Regions from separate parts of the Mesorhizobium sp. M9A.F.Ca.ET.002.03.1.2 genome, predicted to be linked through region 1. Evidence: predicted binding sites of a transcription regulator. Region 1 holds the regulator's gene; the other holds the start of a gene.
What was found. The regulator LexA, encoded in region 1, represses DNA repair genes until DNA is damaged. The targets are predictions, from matches to a motif close to TGTTCNNNNTGTGTTCNG.
Positions count from the first base shown of each region.

Region 2: EJ066_RS07750 (YifB family Mg chelatase-like AAA ATPase) is a predicted target of LexA. The motif match lies at 1,590-1,607, and genes of this name have one in related genera.

Region 1 is NZ_CP034443.1:4,793,315-4,802,289, reverse strand. It holds gene trpC (indole-3-glycerol phosphate synthase TrpC) at 1-480, shown strand, start outside; gene moaC (cyclic pyranopterin monophosphate synthase MoaC) at 482-979, shown strand; gene glp (gephyrin-like molybdotransferase Glp) at 979-2,184, shown strand; gene lexA (transcriptional repressor LexA) at 2,288-3,025, shown strand; gene EJ066_RS23140 (ComEC/Rec2 family competence protein) at 3,019-5,484, opposite strand; gene gltX (glutamate--tRNA ligase) at 5,588-7,012, shown strand; gene gltA (citrate synthase) at 7,195-8,523, shown strand; gene lpxB (lipid-A-disaccharide synthase) at 8,599-8,975, opposite strand, start outside.
Region 2 is NZ_CP034443.1:1,540,531-1,549,505, forward strand. It holds gene EJ066_RS07750 (YifB family Mg chelatase-like AAA ATPase) at 1-1,498, opposite strand, end outside; gene gshB (glutathione synthase) at 1,681-2,622, opposite strand; gene EJ066_RS07760 (glycosyltransferase family 2 protein) at 2,858-4,102, shown strand; gene EJ066_RS07765 (GtrA family protein) at 4,099-4,497, shown strand; gene EJ066_RS07770 (GtrA family protein) at 4,709-6,517, shown strand; gene EJ066_RS31765 (helix-turn-helix domain-containing protein) at 6,657-6,896, shown strand; gene EJ066_RS31770 (hypothetical protein) at 6,818-7,015, shown strand; partial or broken gene EJ066_RS07775 (IS630 family transposase) at 6,972-7,604, shown strand; gene EJ066_RS07780 (SDR family oxidoreductase) at 7,900-8,667, shown strand; gene EJ066_RS07785 (2-dehydro-3-deoxygalactonokinase) at 8,664-8,975, shown strand, end outside.

The DNA of each region.
Region 1 (8,975 bases):
GGCGCCGTGACATTGCCCGCTTTGCGCAAGGATTTTCTGTTCGAGCCTTATCAGGTGTTCGAAGCCCGTGCGTGGGGCGCGGACGCCATCCTGATCATCATGGCGAGCGTCGATGACGCCGTGGCCAGGGACCTCGAAGCGACGGCTTTCGAGCTCGGCATGGACGCGCTGGTCGAGGTGCATGACGAGGCCGAGACGGAACGCGCGCTGAAACTGTCGTCGCGGCTGATCGGCATCAACAACCGCAACCTCCGGACGTTCGAAACCAGTCTCGATACCTCGGAGCGGTTGGCGACGATGGTGCCGGCCGACCGCCTGCTGGTCAGCGAGAGTGGTATTTTCTCGCATGACGACTGCCGCAAGCTGGAAAAAAGCGGCATCGGCACCTTCCTCGTCGGCGAGAGCCTGATGCGGCAACAGGATGTGGCCGCCGCAACGCGCCTGCTTTTGACGGGCAAGGCGCCGGCAGAGGCGATCTGATATGACGCCTGCCCTCACCCATCTTGGCGCACAGGGTGAAGCCAATATGGTCGATGTAGGTGACAAGGCTGAGACGACGCGCACGGCGGTCGCCGAGGGCTTTGTCTCGATGCTGCCAGAGACGCTCAAGATGATCGTCGACGGCGATGCCAAGAAAGGCGACGTGCTGGGCACGGCGCGCATCGCCGGCATCATGGCGGCCAAGAGGACGCATGAGCTGATCCCGCTCTGTCATCCGCTGCTGTTGACCAAGATATCCGTCGAGATCGAACCGGACGCGACGCTGCCCGGCCTGAGGGTCACGGCACTGGCCCGTGTCACCGGCAAGACCGGCGTCGAGATGGAGGCGCTGACCGCCGTCTCGGTCGCTTGCCTGACCATCTACGATATGGCCAAGGCGGTCGACCGGGCCATGGTGATCTCCGGCATCAGGCTGGTGGAAAAGACCGGCGGCAAATCCGGCGACTACAAGGTGGGCGCCCAAGGGGCTGGGCAATAATGGCGCTGCTTCCGGTCACCGAGGCGCTCGAGCGCCTGCTTGAAGGTGCTGCGCCCTCGCAAGCCGAAAGCGTCGCCCTGATAGCCGCCGCCGACCGCGTGCTGGCGGAGCCGCTCGTGGCGCTCCGCACCCAGCCGCCCTTCAACGCGTCCGCCATGGACGGCTATGCCGCGCGGGCCGCCGATGTCGCGTCCGTACCCGCAAGGCTTTCGGTGATCGGCATGGCGCCGGCCGGCCGCGGCTTCGCCGGGACGGTCGGTGAGAAGCAGGCCGTGCGCATCTTCACCGGCGCGCCGCTTCCCGCAGGCGCTGACACCATCGTCATCCAGGAGAATGTCCGCGACCTTGGCGGCGGCAGCATCGAAGTGACCGCATCGACGGTTGAAGGCCGCAACATCCGCCGCCTCGGGCTCGATTTCTCAAAGGGCGACGTTCTGCTGGGGAAAGGCCGCCTGCTCGATCCGGCGGCCTTGTCACTGGCGGCGTCAGCCAACCATCCGCAGGTCAGCGTGGTGAAACGGCCGCTGGTCGCCATCATCGCCACCGGCGACGAATTGCTGCCGCCGGGCAGCGACCTCGGCCCAGACCAGATCATCTCGTCCAATGCCTATGGCGTCGCCGCCGCGGCCCGCTCGGTCGGCGCGCGTGTGCTCGATCTCGGCATCGCCGCAGACCGCAAGGAGGCGATCGCCGCGCTGGTGAAAAAAGCGGTCGACGCAGGAGCCGACGTCATCGTCACGTTGGGCGGCGCCTCGGTCGGCGACCACGACCTCGTTCATGACGTGCTGACCGGCGAAGGCATGACGCTCGATTTCTGGAAGATCGCCATGCGGCCCGGCAAACCGCTGATGTTCGGCCGGCTGGGCGGCATCCGCTGCATCGGCCTGCCCGGCAATCCGGTGGCGAGCCTGGTCTGCACGCAGCTCTTCCTGAAGCCGCTGCTTGCACGGCTCGGCGGCCGTGCCTACCGGCAGGACATCCGTGAGGCGCGGCTGGGTGCTGCGATGCCGGCCAACGATCTCAGGCAGGACTATGTACGCGCCATGGTGAAGGAAGAAGCCGGCTTGCTTGAGGCGACGCCGTTCGGCATCCAGGATTCCTCGATGCTCAGAATGCTGGCCGACGCCAACGGGCTGATCGTGCGCGAGCCATTCGCTCCCGCAGCCACGACGGGCGCTGCCTGCAGCGTGCTGATGCTACGCTGAACAAAACGTCAACAGATTCATTAAACTTTAAACGGTTGCGGAACACAACTGGAACAGATAGTGTTTGTTCTGGGTTTGTTTTTTGATTCTGTTGGGGGTCGCGATGCTGACACGCAAACAACATGAACTGCTTATGTTCATCCACGAACGGCTGAAGGAAAGCGGCATTCCGCCTTCCTTCGACGAGATGAAGGAAGCGCTCGACCTCGCCTCCAAGTCGGGAATCCATCGGCTGATCACGGCGCTGGAGGAGCGCGGCTTCATTCGCCGCTTGCCCAACCGCGCCCGCGCGCTGGAGGTGCTGCGCCTGCCCGATTCGATCGCGCCCGGTCTCAATGCGGCGCGCAAATTCTCGCCGAGCGTCATTCAAGGCAGTCTTGGTCAGGGCAACCTCGGACGACAGGTCAAGCCAGCGCCTTCACGCATGCCTGCGGCCGGCAATGACGACGACGTCATTGCCACCGTATCCATCCCGGTGATGGGCCGCATCGCTGCCGGTGTGCCGATCGATGCCATCCAGCACCAGACGCATTCGATCTCGGTGCCGCCGGACATGATCATGGGCGGCGAGCATTATGCCTTGGAGGTCAAGGGTGATTCGATGATCGAGGCCGGCATTTTCGACGGCGACACGGTCATTATTCGCAACGCCAACACCGCCCAGCCCGGCGAGATCATCGTGGCCCTGGTCGACGAGGAGGAAGCGACGCTGAAGCGGTTCCGCCGCAAAGGCGCCTCGATCGCCCTGGAAGCCGCCAATCCGGCCTATGAGACGCGCATTTTCGGGCCTGACCGGGTCAAGGTGCAGGGCAAGCTCGTCGGATTGATTCGGCGTTACTGAGCGGCGGCTTTTTTGGGTTTTTCGGCCTCGCGGTATGGCGGCAGCCCCCTCGCCTCTCGAGAAAACTGTCGCTGTACATGCCAGGGCCGGTACGGTTCTTCGACGGCGAAACGAATTTTTGCGCGCGTCGTCGCCGATTGCGGATCGAAGAAGACGGCGGCACTGCCCATGCGAGCGAGTTGCCGTTTGGTCACGACGAGGACCAGCGGATTGCGGCAGGGATCATAATAGGCTGTCGCATCGTCGATGACGATCAAGTCCGCAAAGGCACAGGCTGGCCGCGCGGTTTTGCGGTCGTCGGCGAGCGCGACGATCGCACCGGACGGATGCCGGGCAAGGCACAGGCCGGCGGTGCAGTAGAAAGGCGCGCCCGGCGGCAGGTCTGCCGGATCGGTGATGTCGAATTGTATATCCGTCTTGGCGAATGTCTCCGGCATGATGATCGTCTCGGCCTTCAGGGCGTGTTTCCAGTTGTCGATGGTAAATTCGTTCGGGCGCGCCCGGTTGACGGCAAGCTCACCGCCGCCGACCGGCAGAGCGACCAGTCGCGCATTCTCCGAGATCAGCACGTCGGGCGTGCGTGTGTCGGAAATCGTCAGCAGGCCGGCAAGCGCAAAAGGAAGCGCCGCGAGCCGCAGCCAGGTCGTCGCCATGGTCGCGATGACAAGAGCGATCGTCGCCAGCAGGACCGACTGCATCGAAATCAGCCCGACCGCGTCGATGGGCGAGCGCTCCGAGATCCATCCGGATAGGACGATCATCGCTGACAGCCCCTTGCCCATCACATAGAGGAAAGGCCCGTCGGCACCGAACGGCATCGCCAGAGCGCTAAGAACGCCGAAAGGCATGACCACCAGCGAAACAACAGGCATGATCGCCAGATTGGCGAACAGGCTGAGTGGCGAGACCCGCTGGAAATGCCATATGGCAAAAAGCGCCGTCGCGCTTCCCGCGATGATGGAGGTCATGGCAAGGCCGCCCATCGCCACCAGGAATTTTCGCGTGACGAAGCCGAGCGGCGATCGTCGCGGCGGTGGCGCGGTGGCCCTGCCTGCTCGGTAGTCGGACCAGCCGGCATAGGCGCCGACGAGCGCCGCGGTCGCGGCGAAGGACATTTGAAAACTCGGCCCGACAACCTCATGCGGCGATACGACGATGACGGCAATCGCCGAGATCGCCAGATTGCGCATGGTGAGCGCCGCCCGGTCGAACAGCACGGCGATCAGCATCACCGCCAGCATGATAAAGCTGCGTTCGGCCGCGACCACGACGCCCGAAATGATGAGATAGGCTGCAATCGAAAAAAGCGCGGCCGCGGCCGCGTATTTCTTGACCGGCCGTCGCGAGGAGAAATCGGGAAACAGCGAAAAGGCGCCGCGCAGCAGCGCCATGACCGTGCCGGCAACCAGCGCCATGTGCAGGCCGGAGATGGAGATGATGTGATAGATGCCGGTGCGCCGCATCGCCTCGTTGATCTCTTCGGGAATGCCAGCGCGCACGCCGACAATCAGCGCGGCGGCAATCTCGCCTTCGGCACCGCCAACTTGACTGCGAACATGGACTGCGATGCTCTCCCGCGCGTTCTCGACTGCGGAAGAAAGACGCGCAGCAAGCGGTGTCCCATCTGGTGAACCATTCGGGGGAATGACCTTTGGCGTGCCAAGGAAAAAGCCGCTGGCGCCGATGCCGGCAAAATAGCTGTCGAACGAGTAATCATAGCCGTCCGGCCGCACCGGGCCGGTTGGTGGCAGCAGCCTGACATAGCCGGTCACTTTTGATCCGGCGGTCATCTCAGGCGGTATCTTCATCGCCGAAGCGCGAATCCGAGCCGGCATGTAGCGCAGCGTTGGCCGGGCGGTCGAGATCACATCGATGGTCAGCCGGATGCGACCGTTCGCCATCCGGTCGAGGCTAACGACACGGCCGGTCAGCCGGGTCGGGATTTCCGAGCCGAGCATCTGCGTTCCCGCGCGCCATGTCTCGACCTTGGCGGCGAGCACGCCGAGCGCGCACAGCAGCGTCACCACGAAGCACAGATGCGTTTTGCGCCATGAGCGCGAGGCGGCCGCACACAATGCCGTGAGGACGACGACGGCGATGGGTTGCGAAAAGTCCGGTTCGCTCGCCAATGAAAAATAGAAGATCACCCCGCATGCCAGGAAAACCGGCACCAGCAAGAAGGCGACGCCACGGTCGATTTCCAGGCTGGCCGCGGAGACCACGCTGTTGCGGATGCCGGACGGCGAAAGACGGCGAAGGTGTCCGCGCAGGCGAAGGGCAGGGCCGATCTTCGGGCTCGGGACCGTTGCAAGCCCCTGAGGGGGCCAGGGGCTGACATCAAGGCGTGGCAGCGAATCCGGCGCCGGTATGACAGGCACCGATGTGGCAAACAGCGACCGTTCGCTGACGCTGCTGACCGCGCCGTCGCTCTCGTCCGCATCGCGGCCTGGTCCAGCCATCGGGTCTGCCCCTTGCGCCCTTGACCTCCTATGCTACATGAACGCGCGACGCGCGAAAGTCCGCACCGCCACATCCGTTTCCTGCGCTTGCCCCGAGAGTTCCATGTCCGACAAGGTCGTCACCCGTTTTGCCCCCTCGCCCACCGGCTTCCTGCATATTGGCGGGGCGCGCACGGCGCTGTTCAACTGGCTGTATGCGAAACACACCGGCGGCACGATGCTGCTGCGCATCGAGGACACCGATCGCGAGCGTTCGACCGACGCGGCAACCGCCGCCATTCTCGATGGGCTCTCCTGGCTCGGCCTCACTTGGGACGGCGAGCCGGTATCGCAGTTCGAGCGCGCGCCGCGCCATCGCGCGGTCGCCGAGGAGCTGGTGCGCCTCGGCAAGGCCTATTACTGCTATGCGACGCCGGCCGAGCTGGAGGCGATGCGCGAGAGCGCACGGGCCAAGGGGCTGCCGCCCCGCTATGACGGCCGCTGGCGCGACCGCGACCCGTCGGAGGCGCCGGCCGGCGCCAAGGGTGCCATCCGCATCAAGGCGCCGACCGACGGCGAGACGGTGGTGCATGACCGAGTGCAGGGCGAGGTGCGCTTCCCCAACAAGGATCTCGACGATTTCATCATCCTGCGCTCGGACGGCAATCCGACCTATATGCATGCCGTCGTCGTCGACGACCATGACATGGGCATCACCCACATCATCCGCGGCGACGACCATCTGACCAACGCCGCCCGCCAGACGGTGATCTATCGGGCCATGGGCTGGGAGGTGCCGTCGATGTCGCATATCCCGCTGATACATGGCGCCGACGGCGCCAAGCTGTCGAAGCGGCATGGCGCCCTCGGAGTCGAAGCCTATCGCGCCATGGGCTACCTGCCCGAGGCACTGCTCAACTACCTGGCGCGGCTCGGCTGGAGCCACGGCGACGACGAGATCATGTCGATCGCCGACATGGTTGCGTGGTTCGACATAGGCGACGTCAACAAGGGAGCCGCCCGCTTCGACTTCGCCAAGCTCGAGGCGCTGAACGGCGTGCACATGCGTCGGATGAACGACGCCGAATTGCTCGATATCTTCATCGCCACCTTGCCCTATCTCGAAGGCGGACCAGCGATCGCCGCGCGGCTCGACGACAAGAGCAAGGCGCAGTTGCTTGCCGCCCTGCCCGGCTTGAAGGAGCGCGCCAAGACGCTGGTCGAGCTGGCCGACGGTGCCGCCTTCCTGTTCGCCCAGCGGCCGCTACCGATCGAGGAGAAGGCGGCGGCGCTGCTCGGTGGTGAAGCGCGTGAGATCCTGCGGGGCGCCCACGCGGCACTGAAGGCGGTTTCAGGCGACTGGACGGCCGCTGCGGCGGAGGCTGCGATCCGCGAATATGCGCTGGCCGGCGACCGGAAACTCGGCGCCGTGGCCCAACCTATGCGGGCCGCGCTCACCGGCAAAAGCACCTCGCCGGGCGTGTTCGATGTGCTTGCCGTGCTTGGCCGCGAGGAAAGCCTGGCGCGCATCGCCGATCAAATCGATTAGGAGAACTGGCCCAAAAAGATTGGCATTGAAAGGCGGCTTTCGCAGTGCAACATTAGGTTCTGGCCCAATTTGGCACGCAAATCCAATTGCGGGCGCAAACACGAGCATTCGAATGCTTTCGACGTGTTGCGTTGCGGATATTTCGCCTTTGCCGGCATGAAGAAACAAAAAAGGAGTTTGCAATGTCCGAAGCTGCGACAAGACTGGAATTTGGCGGCAAAACCCACGCGTCGACTGCAAAACTGGAACTCGGTGGTAAAACTCACGAGTTGAAGGTGCGAAGCGGCTCGGTCGGACCTGATGTCATCGACATTGGCTCGCTTTATAGCACCACCGGGGCCTTCACCTACGATCCCGGCTTCACGTCGACGGCAAGCTGCGAGTCGGAAATCACCTTCATCGATGGCGATGCCGGCATCCTTTTGCATCGCGGCTATCCGATCGACCAGCTGGCCGAGCATGGCGACTTCCTCGAAGTCTGCTATCTCTTGCTTTACGGCGAATTGCCGACCAAGGCGCAAAAGGACGACTTCGACTACCGCGTGACGCGCCACACCATGGTGCATGAGCAGATGTCGCGCTTCTTCACCGGCTTTCGCCGCGACGCGCACCCGATGGCCGTGATGTGCGGCGTGGTCGGCGCGCTGTCGGCCTTCTATCACGATTCCACCGACATTTCGGACCCGTATCAGCGTATGGTCGCATCGATGCGGCTGATCGCCAAGATGCCGACGATCGCGGCGATGGCCTACAAATACCATATCGGCCAGCCCTTCATTTACCCGAAGAACGAGCTGAATTTCGCGGCCAACTTCCTGCATATGTGCTTTGCCGTGCCGTGCGAGGAATACAAGATCAACCCGGTGCTGGCGCGTGCGATGGAGCGCATCTTCATCCTGCACGCCGATCACGAGCAGAACGCCTCGACCTCGACCGTCCGCCTCGCCGGCTCGTCGGGCGCCAATCCCTTTGCCTGCATCGCCGCCGGCATCGCCTGTCTGTGGGGGCCGGCCCATGGCGGCGCCAACGAGGCGGCCTTGAACATGCTGGGCGAGATCGGCCATGTCGACCATATCCCGGAATTCATAGCCCGCGCCAAGGACAAGAACGATCCGTTCCGATTGATGGGCTTTGGCCACCGCGTCTACAAGAATTACGATCCGCGCGCCAAGATCATGCAGAAGACCGCGCATGAGGTTCTGGGCGAACTCGGCATCAAGGACGATCCGCTGCTCGACATCGCCATGGAGCTGGAAAAGATCGCGCTGACCGACCCTTATTTCATCGAGAAGAAGCTTTATCCGAATGTCGATTTCTATTCCGGCATCACGCTGAAGGCGCTGGGCTTCCCCACCACCATGTTTACCGTGCTGTTCGCGGTCGCCCGCACCGTCGGCTGGATCGCGCAGTGGAAAGAGATGATCGAGGATCCGCATCAGAAGATCGGCCGCCCGCGCCAGCTCTATACAGGCGCGCCGGAACGCGACTACGTGCCGATCGCCAAGCGGTGAATGGTGAATGGTGAATGGTGAATGGAAGTAACGGCGCGCCACTCAGGCGTCCATAGCCAGGCTATTCACCATTCACTATTTACCATTCACCATGCCCATCACCACCTCCGCCGCGATATCGCCAGAAGCTCTGTCGACGGCCATGCGTCTGGCCACCTCGGCAAAACCGTCCTTCTGCCATGCCCGATAGGGGGTATCGGCAAATAGCGCCTCCAACTGCCGCGCCAGATAGTGCGGCCGCACATATTCGTTGTAGCTTTCCGGCACGACCGGGCGGTCGGCGATAAGATTGGGCAAGGCGGCGCTCCATACGGTGATCAGGCTCTGGGCCATCCGCATGACCGGATCGAAGCGGTAGCAGGAGACCATCGGCACACCCGACAGCGCCAGTTCCAGCGACACCGTTCCCGACGCGATCAACGCCGCATCGGCCTTGCCGAAAGCCTGCCATT
Region 2 (8,975 bases), 3.2 Mb from region 1:
GGTAGGATATCGCCTCGGCCAGATGGATGCGGCCGACCGTCTCGCTGGCTTCGAGATCGGCCAGCGTGCGTGCCACCTTCAGCACCCGGTGGTAGGCTCGCGCGGAAAAGCCGAGTTTTTCGCTGGCATCCTTGAGCAGCGACAGGCCTGATTCATCCGGCATGGCGACCTCCTCGATGACGGAGGGCGAGCAATGCGCGTTGGTGGTAGCGGAGGTGGCGCCGAGCCGTTCGAAACGTTCGCGCTGGATCGTCCGGGCGCGTGCCACACGCAGCGCGACATCGGCACTCTTCTCCGCCCTATCAGGCCGGATCAGATCGCTGGCCGAGACCGCCGGCACTTCGATCCGGAGATCGATGCGGTCGAGCAGCGGGCCTGATATCCGCGCCTGGTAGTCGGTGCGGCAACGCTCGCCGCGCAGGCAGCGATAGCCCGGCTCGCCGGCCATGCCGCAGCGGCACGGGTTCATCGCCGCGACCAGCTGGATGCGCGCCGGATAGGTGACGCGATGGTTGGCTCGGGCGATCATGCAGTCGCCGGTCTCCAGCGGCTGGCGCAGCGCGTCGAGCGCCTGCGGCGAGAATTCTGGGAATTCATCGAGGAACAGCACGCCGTGATGGGCAAGCGACGCCTCGCCCGGCCGCACGCGCAGGCCGCCGCCGACCATCGCCGCCATCGAGGCCGAATGGTGCGGGGCGCGGAACGGCCGCCGGTCGGTGAGTTTTCCTTCGCCCAGTTCGCCGGCCACCGACGCGATCATCGAGACTTCGAGCAATTCCTTCGGCGCCAGCGGCGGCAGGATCGACGGCAGCCGCTGCGCCAGCATCGATTTGCCGGATCCCGGCGGTCCGATCATCAGCAGGTTGTGGCCGCCGGCCGCCGCCACTTCGAGGGCCCGCTTGGCGGTCTCCTGACCCTTGATGTCGGCGAGATCAGGCAGGTCGCGCGCCGAGGCACGGATGCCGGCTTCCGGCCGCGACAGGACCTGCGTGCCGCGAAAATGATTGGCGATGGCGATCAGGCTGCGTGGCGCCAATATGTCGAAATCCTTGCCGGCCCAGGCCGCTTCCGGCCCGCAGGCGAAAGGGCAGATCAGCCCCTTGCCTTCGGCATTGGCGCCGATCGCCGCCGGCAGCGCGCCGGCCACCGCGGCGATGGTGCCGTCGAGCGACAATTCGCCAAGCACGACATAGCCGGCCAGCATGTCGCCCGGAATGGCGCCAAGCGCCGCCATCAGGCCGAGCGCGATCGGCAGGTCGTAATGGCTGCCTTCCTTGGGCAGGTCGGCCGGCGCCAGATTGACCGTGACCTTCTTCGACGGCATCGACAGGCCCGACGCATGCAGTGCCGCCTGCACCCGCTCGCGGCTTTCGGCCACCGCCTTGTCGGCCAGGCCGACGATGTGCATGTTGACCTTGCCCGGCGCGATCATCACCTGCACGTCGACCGGCACGGCTTCGATGCCCTGGAAAGCGACCGTGCGGACCCGCGCAACCATTTTTTCACCCCGGATGCAGGCTTGCCTAAGCCTGTGCGATCATGCCGTGAACGGCGGCAGGAGAAGACAACCACAGATTTCAGGCGAAGGCAAGAACATTACGGGAACAGGTGGGAGCCCGCGGCTGCAACGGGGCTGCGTTGCGTTGTTGGTCGGGAACGCTGGTTCCGAGAGCGATGGAGTTACTTGCGTTTGTCCTCGACCGCGTCCCAGAACAGGCTGGCGATGTCGGCGCCGCCGAAGCGCTGCACCTCGCGAATGCCGGTCGGCGACGTCACGTTGATCTCGGTCATGTAGTCACCGATCACGTCGATGCCGACGAGGATAAAACCGCGCTCTTTCAGCGACGGGCCGATGCGGGCGCAGATCTCGCGCTCGCGCTTCGTCAGTTCGGTTTTTTCGGCGCGGCCGCCGACATGCATGTTGGAGCGTGAATCATGCTCGGCCGGCACCCGGTTGATGGCGCCGACCGGCTCGCCGTCGATCAGGATGATGCGCTTGTCGCCCTTGCGCACGTCCATCAGGTAGCGCTGCACGATATAGGGCTCGCGGAACATCTGGCCGAACATCTCGAGCAGCGAGGCAAGGTTGCGGTCGGCCTCGTGCAGGTGGAAGATGCCAGCGCCGCCATTGCCGTAGAGCGGCTTGACGATGATGTCGCCGAACTCCTTGCGGAAGGCGGCGACCTCTTGGCTGTCCTTGGTGATCAGCGTTTCCGGCATCAGGTCGGAAAACTCGGTGACGAAGATCTTTTCCGGGCTGTTGCGCACCCAGGCCGGGTCGTTGACCACCAGTGTCCTGGGATGGATGCGCTCGAGGATGTGCGTGGTGGTGATGTAGTTCATGTCGAACGGCGGATCCTGCCTGAGCAGGACGACATCCATCTCCGACAGGTCGGTGCGCACTTGTTCGCCCAGCGAATAGTGATTGCCCTTCTCGTCGCGGACCTGCATTTCCTCGATGCGGACAAACACCTTGCCGTCGCGCAGCGACAGCCGGTCGGGCGTGTAGTGGAAGAGCTGATGGCCACGACGCTGTGCTTCCAGCGACAGCGCGAAGGACGTGTCGCCGGCAATCGAGACGGTGGAGATGTGGTCCATCTGGACGGCGATTTTCAGAGGCATGGCGGATCTCCGGCGGATCGGATGGGCAGCTGTGCTTGCCTGTACAGGCTTGCCGGTCATCTGCCAATCGCGACATTTTGAGGATTGCCAGCTGCAGGCCGGGCGCCGGTCGGTCGGTTGGAGACAAAGCGAGGCTGTGCGTCATCGTTTTCTTAAGCCTTGTCGTGCAAGGATAGGCACCAAATGCTCTCCGGCCGGACTAACGCCCATACCGGGAGCTCCCGATGGAACAACGATGAACGCCGTCACCACCATCCGCGCCGCCTCGACCAGACCGCTCGAGCTCACCATCCTCATGCCATGCCTCAACGAGGCCGAGACGCTAGCCATCTGCATCGGCAAGGCCAAGGCCTTTCTCGACAAGGCGCAGATCTCGGGCGAGGTGCTGATCGCCGACAACGGCAGCACCGACGGCTCGCAGCAGATCGCAGCCGCAAAGGGTGCCCGCGTCGTGCAGGTGGCGCGGAAGGGTTATGGCGCCGCGATCCTGGGCGGTATCGCCGCCGCCAGGGGCCGCTTCATCATCATGGGCGATGCCGACGACAGCTATGATTTCGGCGCCCTGGAAGCGTTCGTCTCGCGCCTGCGCGACGGCGCCGATCTGGTCATGGGCAATCGTTTCCAGGGCGGCATCGAGGCCGGCGCCATGCCGCCGCTGCACCGCTATCTCGGCAATCCGGTGCTCAGTTTCGTCGGTCGCCTGTTCTTCCGCATCAAGACAGGTGATTTCCACTGTGGCCTGCGTGGGTTCAACACCGAGAGCATCAGGAAGCTCGACCTGCAGACGACTGGCATGGAATTCGCGAGCGAGATGGTGGTGCGCGGCGCTCTTGCCGGCCTGCGCATCGAGGAAGTGCCGACCACACTCAAGCCTGACGGTCGCAGCCGGCCGCCGCATCTCAGGACCTGGCGCGACGGCTGGCGGCACCTGAAGTTTCTGCTGGTGTACAATCCACGCTGGATGTTCTTCATTCCGGGCACGGTTCTGTGCGGTCTTGGCACGCTGTTTGCGGCGCTGCTTGTGTTCGGGCCGCTTAGAGTGATCGACAATCTGTCGCTCGACCTGAACACCTTCGTCGCCGCCTGTTTCATGGTGGTGACCGGCGTCCAGCTCGTCACCTTCGGCGCCATTTCGCGCTACTATGCCGAGATAACCGGCATCCTGCCGCGCAGTCGGCATTCCGGCTGGTTGACCAGAACCATCAGCACCGACCGTCTCGCCGCCAACGCCGGCATCTGCTTTGCCGGCGGCGTGCTGTTCTTCGGCTATGCCGTTCTGCGCTGGGCACATCTCGGTTTCGGTGCTCTGGATGATTCCGAAATCCCCCGCATCGTCGTGTTGGGATTGAGCCTGATCGTCGTTTCGTTCCAGGCCTTCTTCTCGGCATTTCTGCTCGGGGTCCTTGAAATACCGGTTACGCGGCTGAAAGCTGGCTCCGCCGGCCAATCCGACAATTCGTCGGTGCGCGAAGACGCATGAGCCAAGCGCCGCCAGTTTTCGTCCAGACGCGCCTGTTCCGCTTCCTGACGGTCGGCCTCGGCGCCGCCCTGCTGCTGTTCGTTCTTTCGTGGCTCCTGGTTTCACTCGGCCTTTCGCCCTTCATCGGCAGTGTCGTCGCCTATGCGATCACGGTCCTTGTTGCGTATTCGGCGCAGCGCGGCTGGACATTTGGTGGAAAGCACGACCATGCCCGCGCCATGCCGCGTTATCTTGCGCTGCAGGCTGGGTGCGCGGGGTTTTCGGGCCTTGTGTCGCATGTGGCGGTAACACGTTTCGGCATGTCGCCTCTTTCCATGTCCGCGTTGATGACGATCGCAGCGAGCGCTGTAAGCTTCGTCCTGTCCTCCCTATGGGTGTTTCCGGCGCGTGGCTAATGCATGTCGCCCGAAAGCAAGTCCGCGGACTTGACCCGAGGGTGCGCGGCGATTTCGGGATAACGACATGGATAAAGAACAAGGGCTTAAAGCGGGTCGCACGAATCCTTTCAGACGCGACGCGCTTTGGCACGTTTTGCATCCGGTTTTACGCTTTGTTGAACTGACCGGCGCTAGCCTACGCCGTTGAACACAGGCTGAAAGCCATCCCATGCCCGATGCTGTAATGCCTTCCAAAGGGACTGCTCGTATTTCCTGGCGAACGGACCTCATCCTGGCGCTGCTTGCCACGCTGGTGGCGCTCGCCATCAATGCCTCGGTCGGGTTTCCGGAACTGACCAACGCCCACGGCGACAACGACAGTCTGCTGCGTCTGGTCGAGGTGCGCGACTTGCTGGTCGGCCAGGGCTGGTTCGATCTGCATCAGTACAGGATGGGGCTCGAAGGCGGCTTCGTCATGCATTGGTCGCGGCTGGTCGATGCGCCGATCGCCGCCATCATCCTTGCCGCGTCGGCCCTGACCGGCGACATGGGTCTGGCCGAGAACGTCGCGCAGGTGCTGTGGCCGGCGCTGCTCTTCTGCCTGGCGGTGTTTTTCATCACCCGCGCGGCACGCAGTTTCGCCGGTGAGAGCGCCGTGCTGCCCGCCGCCGTCGTCGGCGCGGCGGCGCTGCATTTCATAGGCATCTTTTCGCCAGGCGCGCTCGATCATCACAATGTCCAGCTCATGCTGACTATGGCCAGCCTCAGCCTTCTGCTTGAAGCCCCCCGGCGGGGGCCGGCGGCGCTGCTTTCCGGCGTTTGCGCCGCGCTGATGCTGGCCGTCGGCATGGAAACAGCCCCCTATGTCGCCACCATCGGTGCCTGCGTCGCGATCCTGTTCGCCTTTGACGCAGATGGCGAAAGACGGATTGCCAGGGATTTCGGCCTGGGTTTCGCTGGCGTTTCCGCTCTCGTCTTCGTCGCCACTGTTCCCGTCTCCGCCTGGGGCCAGGCACAATGCGACGCCTTCTCGACCGTGCAGTTCGTCGTCGCGGTACTGGCCGGAACCGGCCTTGCCGCGATAGCCTTGATCGACACCGACGGGCGGACGCGTCGGCTGGTGTCGCTTGGCGTCCTCGCGCTCGCGCTGGGCACGGTCATCGTGGTGCTGTTCCCGCAATGCCTGGCGACCCCCTACGCGAACCTCGATCCGCGCCTCAAGGAGCTGTGGCTAGATCATATCGACGAAGCCCAGTCGCTGTTCGAGCTTGTCGTCCACGATCCGGCCAGCGTGGTGGCGCGTTATGTCACGCCGGCGGTCGCGCTCGCCCTGATGGCGCTTCGCCTTGGCCGTGGCGGCTGGCGGCGGCAGGACAGCCTTGTCGGTGCGCTGCTTGTCATGGCGTTCGTCGTCAGCGCCTGGCAGGTGCGCGGCTCGACATTCTCGGTCGCGTTGGCGGTCATCCCGCTTTCCGCCTGGATCGCCAGCTGGCGTCAGCGGGCCGAGGCCAGCCCTTCGCGCAGCGTGGCGCTGCGCATGGCCGCTGTCTGGCTCGCCTCGGTGAATGCCGTCTGGACAGGCGCCGCGGCGGCAACCTCGGTGGTGTTCGAAGCCGACAAGACGCCGGTCGATGACGGCGGTGCCGACATGGGTTGCCACGGCCAGGCCTCCTTTGCAGCGCTTGGCCGTTTGCCGGACACCACGGTGCTGGCAATTTCCAATCTCGGATCGCCGATCCTCGCCTATTCCGGCCATCGCGTCTTCGCTGGGCCCTATCATCGCAACATCGCCGGAGATCTGCTTGCGCTCGACGCATTTCTGGGGTCGGCTGTCGATGCCAGGGCGATCGTGCAAACACATCACGTCGGCCTCGTCGTCCTTTGTCGGGGCAGTGTGGAAAGCAAGCTTCTCGCCGCCAAGGCGCCGGAAGGTTTTCTTGCCGGGCTGATGCGCGGCAGCGTGCCGGACTGGCTCGAACCGGTCACGCAAATCAGCAGAGGTCCCCTCGAATTGTACCGCGTCCGGCTCGATCGCTGAAGCAATTCTTCACCTGTGAAAGAAATCGAATTTGGGATCCGTTTCCTAGAGCGGTTCACAGCTTGACTGAATCGGAACGGATTCCCGTTCGGTCGGAATTGTGATTCAAGATGCTGGCTGGATTGGAGGCCAGCATCTGATGACCCGACCTCTTTCCAATGATCTTCGAGGGCGCGTTGTGGCGGCGGTGGCGGCCGGGGAGAGCTGCCGATCGGTTGCCGAACGGTTCGGTGTTGCGGTTTCGTCGGTGGTGAAATGGTCGCAGCGCTATCGTGCGACAGGTTCGGTGCGCCGGCCAAGATGGGCGGGCATCGCAAACGGCTTCTGGAGCCGCATCGCGCCTTCATCGTGGAGCGGATCAACCAGACCTCGCACCTGACGCTGCATGGGCTGAAGGAGGAACTGGCGGCGCGCGGGGTTAAGGTATCGCACAACGCGGTATGGCTGTTCCTGCGGCGCGAAGGGCTGCGGTTCAAAAAAAACGCTGTTCGCCCTTGAACAGGCCCGCGCCGACATCGCGCGGCGACGACAGCGCTGGCGCTCCTGGCAGGCCGGCCTGGATCCACGCCGGCTGGTCTTCATCGACGAGACCTGGATCAAGACCAACATGACCCCGTTGCGCGGCTGGGGACTGAGGGGCAAGCCTCTGCGCGGCTTCGCCCCGCACGGTCACTGGCGCACGCTGACCTTCCTCGGCGCACTGCGCTGCGACCGGCTCACCGCACCTTGCGTCTTCGACGGGCCGATCAACGGCGAGTGCTTCCGCGCCTATGTCGAACAGCAGCTCGTGCCGGTCCTGGAGCCGGGCGACATAGTCATCATGGACAATCTCGGCTCCCACAAGTCGACGGCTGTCCGGCAGATGATCCAGGCAGCCGGCGCCAGGCTCTGGTACCTGCCGCCCTACTCGCCCGACCTCAACCCGATCGAGCAAGCCTTCGCCAAGATCAAGCACTGGATGCGGAAGGCCCAGAAACGATCGATCGAGGAAACCTGGCGGCATATCGGCCACCTCGTCACCACCATCGAGCCGAACGAATGCAGCAACTACTTCGCAAACGCAGGCTACGCTTCCGTCAAATCGTGAAAGACTCTAAGCGGTTTGCTGCCAGTCTCGGCATGGATCCGACGTCAAGACAGGGACACCGATGCAAACGACGTTTGGCACCGGGTAGGCAAGCACGGAAAGCGCGGATCTGGCCTTTACCGATCCGTTGACCAGGCTCGCCTCGCGCGCAAGGCGATCTGACGACCGGTGCGCGGCCGCCGCGCCGTCGCATTTTGTCAGACATAGTCCACGAACTTGCTTTTCTCCCTTGCTCCTCCGACCTAGCTGGATAGGATGCGCGCCGGCCAGATAGGGGCCGGATCGGGAGAAAAAAATGATGCCATCGGCGCGCTTTGCCGACCTTGAAGGCGCTTCGGTGCTGATCACCGGCGGCGGCTCCGGCATCGGCGCGGCGCTGACGGAAGGTTTTTCCCGCCAGGGAGCGAAGGTCGCCTTCATCGACATCGCCGATCGCCCGAGCGCGGCACTTGCCGACCGCATCCAGAAGGATCTCGGCCGGCGACCCCTCTATCTCAAGACAGACATACGCGACATCGAGGCGCTGCGTGCATCAGTCGCCAGCGCCGCCGAGGCGCATGGCGACATAACCGTGCTGGTCAACAATGCTGCACTTGACGACCGTCACGCGGTGGAGGACGTCACGGTGGAGTTCTGGGACAACAACCAGGCAATCAATCTGCGTCCGCATTTCTTCTCCGCACAGGCGGTGGCGCCGGGCATGAAGCGCGCCGGCGGCGGCTCGATCATCAACTTCACCTCGACGTCGTTTCTGATCAACCACCCCGACATGCCGGCCTATACCGCGGCCAAGGCCGGTATCGTCGGCCTGACCAAGGGGCTTGCCGGCAAGCTTGGCGTCGACGGCATTCGCGTCAATGCGATCGCACCCGGCTGGGTGATCACCGAGCGGCAGAAGGAGCTCTGGGCCACCGAACAGGCGCTCGCCGCCCACGTTGCCAAACAATGCATCAAGCAGGTGATGCAGCCGGAAGACATTGTCGGTACGGTGCTGTTCCTGGCGTCGGACGCTTCGCGCATGCTGACGGCTCAGATGCTGATCGTCGATGGGGGCTTCCTGTGAGCTTGGGATTTCCGGGCAAGGCGCCGGCCGTCGCGGCCGTCGATTGGGGCACCACCCGTCTCAGGGTCTGGCTGATCGATGATGCTGGAAACGTTCTTGCCGAACGTCGCGGGGACGATGGGCTGATCACCGCGCAAGCCGCAGGCTTTTCGACCATCCTCGAAGGACATCTGACGGCGATGGGTGCGCCGGAGGCGATGCCCGTCATCATCTGCGGCATGGCCGGCTCCCGCCAGGGCTGGCTGGAGGCGCCCTATGTTACCGTGCCGGCGCCGATTGGCGCCATCCTGGCGGGTGCTGCGCGCATT